Regions from separate parts of the Streptomyces yongxingensis genome, predicted to be linked through region 1. Evidence: predicted binding sites of a transcription regulator. Region 1 holds the regulator's gene; each other region holds the start of a gene.
What was found. Region 1 encodes HrcA, which represses chaperone genes, less so after heat shock. Its sites were predicted from a motif close to TTNGCACTCNGNNNNNCNGAGTGCNAA; they were not measured.
Positions count from the first base shown of each region.

Region 2: ACZ6TD_RS19700 (FmdB family zinc ribbon protein) is a predicted target of HrcA. The motif match lies at 1,142-1,168, and genes of this name have one in related genera.
Region 3: groES (co-chaperone GroES) is a predicted target of HrcA. The motif match lies at 874-900, and genes of this name have one in related genera.

Region 1 covers NZ_CM145717.1:7,330,837-7,333,099, reverse strand. The annotation lists gene dnaJ (molecular chaperone DnaJ) at 1-604, opposite strand, end outside; gene hrcA (heat-inducible transcriptional repressor HrcA) at 605-1,621, opposite strand; gene ACZ6TD_RS31115 (MBL fold metallo-hydrolase) at 1,785-2,263, shown strand, end outside.
Region 2 covers NZ_CM145717.1:4,666,323-4,668,585, reverse strand. The annotation lists gene ACZ6TD_RS19705 (S-methyl-5'-thioadenosine phosphorylase) at 1-666, opposite strand, end outside; gene ACZ6TD_RS19700 (FmdB family zinc ribbon protein) at 766-1,131, opposite strand; gene ACZ6TD_RS19695 (potassium/proton antiporter) at 1,266-2,263, opposite strand, start outside.
Region 3 covers NZ_CM145717.1:4,984,413-4,986,675, reverse strand. The annotation lists gene ACZ6TD_RS21060 (polysaccharide deacetylase family protein) at 1-792, shown strand, start outside; gene groES (co-chaperone GroES) at 1,049-1,357, shown strand; gene groL (chaperonin GroEL) at 1,452-2,263, shown strand, end outside.

The sequences.
Region 1 (2,263 bases):
ACTCCGGGCACGGGGTCGGCACCACGGTGCCGAAGCCCTGGCACTGGGGGCACGGCCGCGAGGTCATGACCTGGCCCAGGAAGGACCGCGTCACCTGGGAGACCTCACCCCGGCCACGGCACATGTCACAGGTCTGCGCCGAGGTGCCCGGCGCCGCGCCCTCGCCGCTGCACGTCGTGCAGACCACCGCGGTGTCGACCTGGATGTCCTTGGTGGTCCCGAACGCGGCCTCGCTGAGCTCCACGTCCAGGCGGATCATCGCGTCCTGACCGCGCCGGGTCCTGGAGCGCGGACCGCGCTGCGAGGCGGTGCCGAAGAACGCGTCCATGATGTCGGAGAAGTTGCCGAAACCCGCGCCGAAGCCGCCGGCGCCACCGCCGCCCGGCCCGGCATTCGGGTCCCCGCCCAGGTCGTAGACCTGCTTCTTCTGCGGGTCCGACAGGACCTCGTAAGCGGCGTTGATCTCCTTGAACCGCTCCTGGGTCTTCGGATCCGGGTTCACGTCCGGATGCAGCTCGCGGGCGAGCCGCCGGAATGCCTTCTTGATCTGGTCCTGCGAGGCATCACGAGGCACGCCCAGGACTGCGTAGTAGTCCGTCGCCACTTACGACTCCGCCAGGATCTGTCCGACGTAACGTGCCACTGCGCGTACCGCTCCCATCGTTCCGGGGTAGTCCATGCGGGTCGGTCCGACCACGCCGAGTTTGGCGACCGCCTCGTCGCCGGAACCGTAGCCGACCGCGACGACCGAGGTGGCGTTGAGCCCCTCGTGAGCATTCTCATGCCCGATCCGCACGGTCATACCCGAGTCCTTGGCCTCGCCCAGCAGCTTGAGGAGGACGACCTGCTCCTCGAGTGCCTCCAGAACGGGCCGGATCGTCAGGGGGAAATCATGCACGAAACGCGTGAGGTTCGCGGTGCCGCCGATCATCAGCCGCTCCTCGGTCTCCTCCACGAGCGTCTCGAGCAAGGTCGACAGTACGATCGAGACGGTCCCCCGGTCCTCCTGTTCGAAGGACTCCGGAAGATCCTGCACCAATTGCGGCACATCCGCGAAACGCCGCCCCACGACCCGGCTGTTGAGCCGGGCGCGCAGATCGGCGAGCGAATCCTCGGTGACCGGGGTGGGACAGTCGACCATGCGCTGCTCCACCCGACCGGTGTCGGTGATCAGCACCAGCATCACCCGGGCCGGTGCCAGCGGCAGCAGCTCCACATGGCGCACCGTCGACCGGGTCAGCGACGGATACTGCACCACCGCCACCTGCCGGGTCAGCTGCGCCAGCAGCCGGACCGTGCGCCCCACCACATCGTCGAGGTCGACCGCACCGTCCAGGAAGTTCTGAATGGCCCGCCGCTCCGGGGTGGACAGTGGCTTGACTCCGGCCAGCTTGTCCACGAAGAGGCGATAGCCCTTGTCCGTGGGAATCCGCCCGGCGCTCGTATGCGGCTGGGCGATGAAGCCTTCGTCCTCCAGAGCGGCCATGTCGTTACGCACCGTGGCCGGGGAGACCCCCAGCCGGTGCCGCTCGGTGAGCGCCTTGGAGCCGACCGGCTCCTCCGTCCCCACGTAGTCCTGGACAATGGCACGCAGCACCTCGAGTCTGCGTTCGCTGAGCACCCCGCGCACCTCCAGTCCAGCGGTCTCATCAGGTCGTCCGCCTGGCACTCACCGGGCACGAGTGCCAGAACCCCTCCGCCAGTGTACGGCGGGGTGCGGTGGCATGGGCAAGAGCCGCCGCTGGCAGCAACTCTCCCCATCCCCGTTGAGCTAGCGTCGCGGTATGGAGACGTGTTGGGAAGAGGCGGGCTGGGAGCGGCTCGCGCCCGGTGTGGCCCGCCGCCGGATGCCGGAGTGGGACGAGACGGTCGGCGTGGTCGTCGGCCTGACCGACATCCTCGTCGTGGACACCGGCGCGACCCTGCGCGCCGGGGCCGAGCTGCGCTCCGGGATCACCCGGCTGACCGGCCGCCGCCCCACCCGGATCGCGCTCACCCATCCGCACTTCGACCATGTCCTGGGCTCGGCCGCCTTCGCGGGCTGCGAGGTCTACGGGGCCACGGGCCTGGACGAGCTGCTGCGCCGTGAGCGGGAGACGCTGCGCGAGGACGCGATCCGCCACGGGGTGGACCGGGACGCCGCCACCGAGGCGGTGGACCATCTGGCCTCCCCGCACCACCTGGTCTGCGGGGAGCTCAGCCTCGACCTCGGCGGCCGTACGGTGCTGCTCGCCAATGTGGGGCCCGGCCACACCGCCCATGA
Region 2 (2,263 bases), 2.7 Mb from region 1:
CGCGTCCAGATCGGTGACCAGCGTCAACGACGTGTAGCAGAGGCCCAGTTCACGGGCGAGCACCGCCTCCGGGTGGCCCGTCATGCCGACCACCGACCAGCCCTGCGCCGCATGCCAGCGCGATTCGGCGCGAGTGGAGAAGCGCGGCCCCTCGATCACGCACATCGTCCCGCCGTCCACCGGCTCCCAGCCGCGTCCGCGCGCCGCGTCCACGGCCGCCTTCCGCCCCACCGGGCAGTACGGGTCGGCGAACGTGGTGTGCACCACGTTCGGAATCCGGCCGTCCGGCAGCTGCTCGCCGTCGAAGTAGGTCTGTGTACGCCCCTTCGTGCGGTCCACCAGCTGGTCCGGGACGAGCAGCGTGCCAGGTCCGTACTCCGGCTGCAGCCCGCCGACCGCGCATGGGCCGAAAACCTGTCGTACGCCGAGCGAACGCAGGGCCCAGAGGTTGGCGCGGTAGTTGATGCGGTGCGGCGGCAGATGGTGCTTGCGGCCGTGCCGAGGGAGGAAGGCGACCCGCCGTCCCTTGATGTCGCCGAGGACGAGCGAGTCGCTCGGCGCCCCATAGGGAGTCTCCATGGTGATCTCGGTCACGTCGTCGAGGAACGTGTAGAACCCCGATCCCCCGATGACCCCTATGTCTGCTTGCCTGCTGGTCTCGACCATGTGATCACCCTAGCCACCCGCGCCCACGCGAACGACACCCCGCCGCCTCCCGGTGGAGGTGACAGGGTGTCGATGAAGCCGAAGAACCAGGCGGCCCGATCAGGCGGCCGAGCTCGACGTCGAGGACGACGAAGACGACGAGGTCGACGCCGACGACGAAGACGTCGAGGAGGAGGACGAGGACGACGAGTCCGAGGACGAGGAGTCCGAGGATGAAGAGGACGACGAGCCGGAGCCCTCGCTCTTCGCCGCCGCCTTGCTGGAGCCGCCGCTCGAGGTGCTGGAGGAGGAGCGGCTGTCGTTCCGGTAGAAGCCGGAGCCCTTGAACACGATGCCGACCGCCGAGAACACCTTCTTCAGGCGTCCCTTGCAGTTCGGGCAGTCGGTGAGCGCGTCGTCGGTGAACTTCTGCACCGCCTCGAGGCCCTCGCCGCACTCGGTGCACTGGTACTGGTAGGTCGGCACGTTCTTCCTCCTGGCACTCTCACTCAATGAGTGCTAACGACGCTCCATAGTGCAGTATTCCCGCCCGTCAGTCCACTGGGACGAGACATACGGTGATCGAACACACCGCCTGAGGCAGCCTCCGGCAGGCCCCCTCAACCCGCTCCCGTGCCCAGCCAGCCCGCCAGCTTGCCGCCCCGGCCCACCGCCCGCAGCCGCCGCTCCGCCGCGTCGCGCACCGGGTCCGTGGCCACCACCAGCAGCTCGTCGCCGCGCCGCAGCACGGTCGAGGGCAGCGGTACGAAGCTGGTCTCGTCCCGGACCACCAGGGTGACCGCGGCCCCCGGGGGCAGCCGCAGCTCGCCGACCTCGACGCCGTGCATCTTGGACGACTGGGGGATCGACACCGACAGCAGATGGCCGCGCAGCCGCTCCAGTGGCGCCGACTCGATGCCGAGGTCGGCCGGCTCGGGCTCCTCGAGCCGCAGCCGGGGGGCGAGCCAGGGCAGCGTCGGCCCCTGGATCAGGGTGTAGACGATCACCAGCACGAAGACGATGTTGAAGATCCGGCGGCTGTCGGGCACATCGCTGACCATCGGGATGGTCGCCAGCACGATCGGCACCGCCCCGCGCAGCCCCGCCCAGGACAGCAGCGCCTTCTCCCGCCAGGGCAGCCGGAACGGCGCCGTGCTGAGCAGGACCGACACCGGACGGGCCACCACGGTCAGCACCAGCCCCACCGCGAGGGCGGGCAGGATGTCGTCGCCCAGTTCGTGCGGGGTGACCAGCAGCCCCAGCAGGACGAACATCCCGATCTGGGCGAGCCAGCCCAGCCCCTCGGCGAAGCCGCGCGTCGCCGGCCAGTGCGGCAGCCGTGCGTTGCCCATGATGAGCGAGGCGAGGTAGACGGCGAGGAAGCCGGACCCGTGCGCCAGCGAACCCTCCGCGTAGGCGGTCACCGCGATGGCGATCACCGCGATCGGGTACAGACCCGAGGCGGGCAGCGCCACATGCCGCAGGCCGTAGGCGCCCAGCCAGCCGACCGCGATGCCGATCACCGCGCCGATCGCCAGCTCCAGGGCGATCGTGCCGATCAGGGCGTACCAGGACTCCATGGGGCCCTGGGTGGAGAAGGCGACCACCAGGATCACCA
Region 3 (2,263 bases), 2.3 Mb from region 1:
CCGGACACGCCGCCCTCCGGTGACGCCTCGGCGTCCGCCCTGGCCGCCGGGCCGCCCGGCACGGCCTCGGCGCTGCCCCGCGCGGCCCCGGCGGGCGGGTCCGACGCCTACCGCCGCTGGGGGCTGGACCGGCCGCTGGCGCGGCCCCCGGCCCCGCCCGCCGTCAAGCCCGCGCTCGGGCGGTCCGGCCCGCAGCAGTGGGGACTGCCGCCGACCGTGCGGCGGGTGCCGACCGACCAGCGGGTGGTCTTCGTGACGATCGACGACGGGATCGAGAAGGACCCGCGCTTCGTGGAGCAGGCCCGCGAGCTCGGGCTGCCGTTCACCGGGTTCCTTACCGACAACGTGATCGGGACCCACTACGACTACTTCGACCAGCTGCGCCGGCTCGGCAACCCCATGGAGAACCACACCCTGACCCACCCGAGCCTGGCCGGTATGGCCTACGACGACCAGGTGCGGGAGATCTGCGGCCAGCGCGACAACCTGTGGCACCGCTTCGGTCAACAGCCGGAGCTCTTCCGTCCCCCTTTCGGGGAGTACGACGAGACGACGCTGCGGGCGGCGGCCTTCTGCGGCGTGCGGACGGTGGTGCTGTGGCGCGCCGAGATGGAGACCCACGGTCTGGCCTACCGCTCCGGCGACCATCTCCGGCCGGGGGACATCGTGCTCGCGCACTTCCGGGGGCCGGAGCAGCTCGAGGGTCAGTCGATGACCGACATGATCACGGGGCTGGTGCGGGCGATCCAGGACCAGGGCTTCACGATCGGACGACTGGAGGACTACGTATGAGGGCTCTCCGTGGAACGGCCCCGGTGAGGGCTCTCCGTGGAACGGAGACGGAGTGCCGCACGAAGGTCGCCACCGCGTCGCTTGGCACTCTAGTTGACTGAGTGCTAACCGCGTCATAATGTCGAGGCTGGCACTCGGGACCGATGAGTGCCAGGGATACAGCGACGGGCAGGTCCGGCACCCGCGACGACGGATCCACCTGGTCGCCACCTCAGACAGTTGACCCCGTGAGATCTCCGAAGGGGGAGGTCGGATCGTGACGACCACCAGCTCCAAGGTTGCCATCAAGCCGCTTGAGGACCGCATCGTGGTCCAGCCGCTCGACGCCGAGCAGACCACGGCCTCGGGCCTGGTCATTCCGGACACCGCCAAGGAGAAGCCCCAGGAGGGCGTCGTCCTGGCCGTGGGCCCGGGCCGCTTCGAGGACGGCAAGCGCCTTCCGCTCGACGTCTCCGTCGGTGACGTCGTGCTCTACAGCAAGTACGGCGGCACCGAGGTGAAGTACAGCGGCGAGGAGTACCTCGTCCTCTCGGCTCGCGACGTCCTCGCGATCGTCGAGAAGTAATCACCGAAGTTTTGCCTATGAGCCGTGCCCCGGTGCCCGTGTCAGTTGAAACCGGGGTCGGGGCACGGCTTGTTTGAGAGGACATACGCAACTCATGGCGAAGATCCTGAAGTTCGACGAGGACGCCCGTCGCGCCCTCGAGCGCGGCGTCAACAAGCTCGCGGACACCGTCAAGGTGACCATCGGCCCCCGTGGCCGCAATGTCGTCATCGACAAGAAGTTCGGTGCCCCCACCATCACCAACGACGGTGTCACGATCGCCCGTGAGGTCGAGGTCGAGGACCCGTACGAGAACCTTGGCGCCCAGCTCGTCAAGGAGGTGGCGACCAAGACCAACGACATCGCGGGTGACGGCACCACCACCGCCACCGTTCTGGCCCAGGCCCTGGTCCGCGAGGGCCTGAAGAACGTGGCCGCCGGCGCCTCCCCGGCCGCCCTGAAGAAGGGCATCGACGCGGCGGTCAAGGCCGTCTCGGATGACCTGCTGGCCACCGCCCGCCCGATCGACGAGAAGTCCGACATCGCCGCCGTGGCCGCGCTGTCCGCCCAGGACAAGCAGGTCGGCGAGCTGATCGCCGAGGCGATGGACAAGGTCGGCAAGGACGGTGTCATCACCGTCGAGGAGTCCAACACCTTCGGTCTGGAGCTCGACTTCACCGAGGGCATGGCCTTCGACAAGGGCTACCTCTCGCCGTACATGGTCACCGACCAGGAGCGGATGGAGGCCGTCCTCGAGGACCCGTACATCCTGATCCACCAGGGCAAGATCTCCTCCATCCAGGACCTGCTGCCGCTCCTGGAGAAGATCATCCAGGCCAACGCCAGCAAGCCGCTGCTGATCATCGCCGAGGACGTGGAGGGCGAGGCCCTCTCCACCCTCGTCGTCAACAAGATCCGCGGCACCTT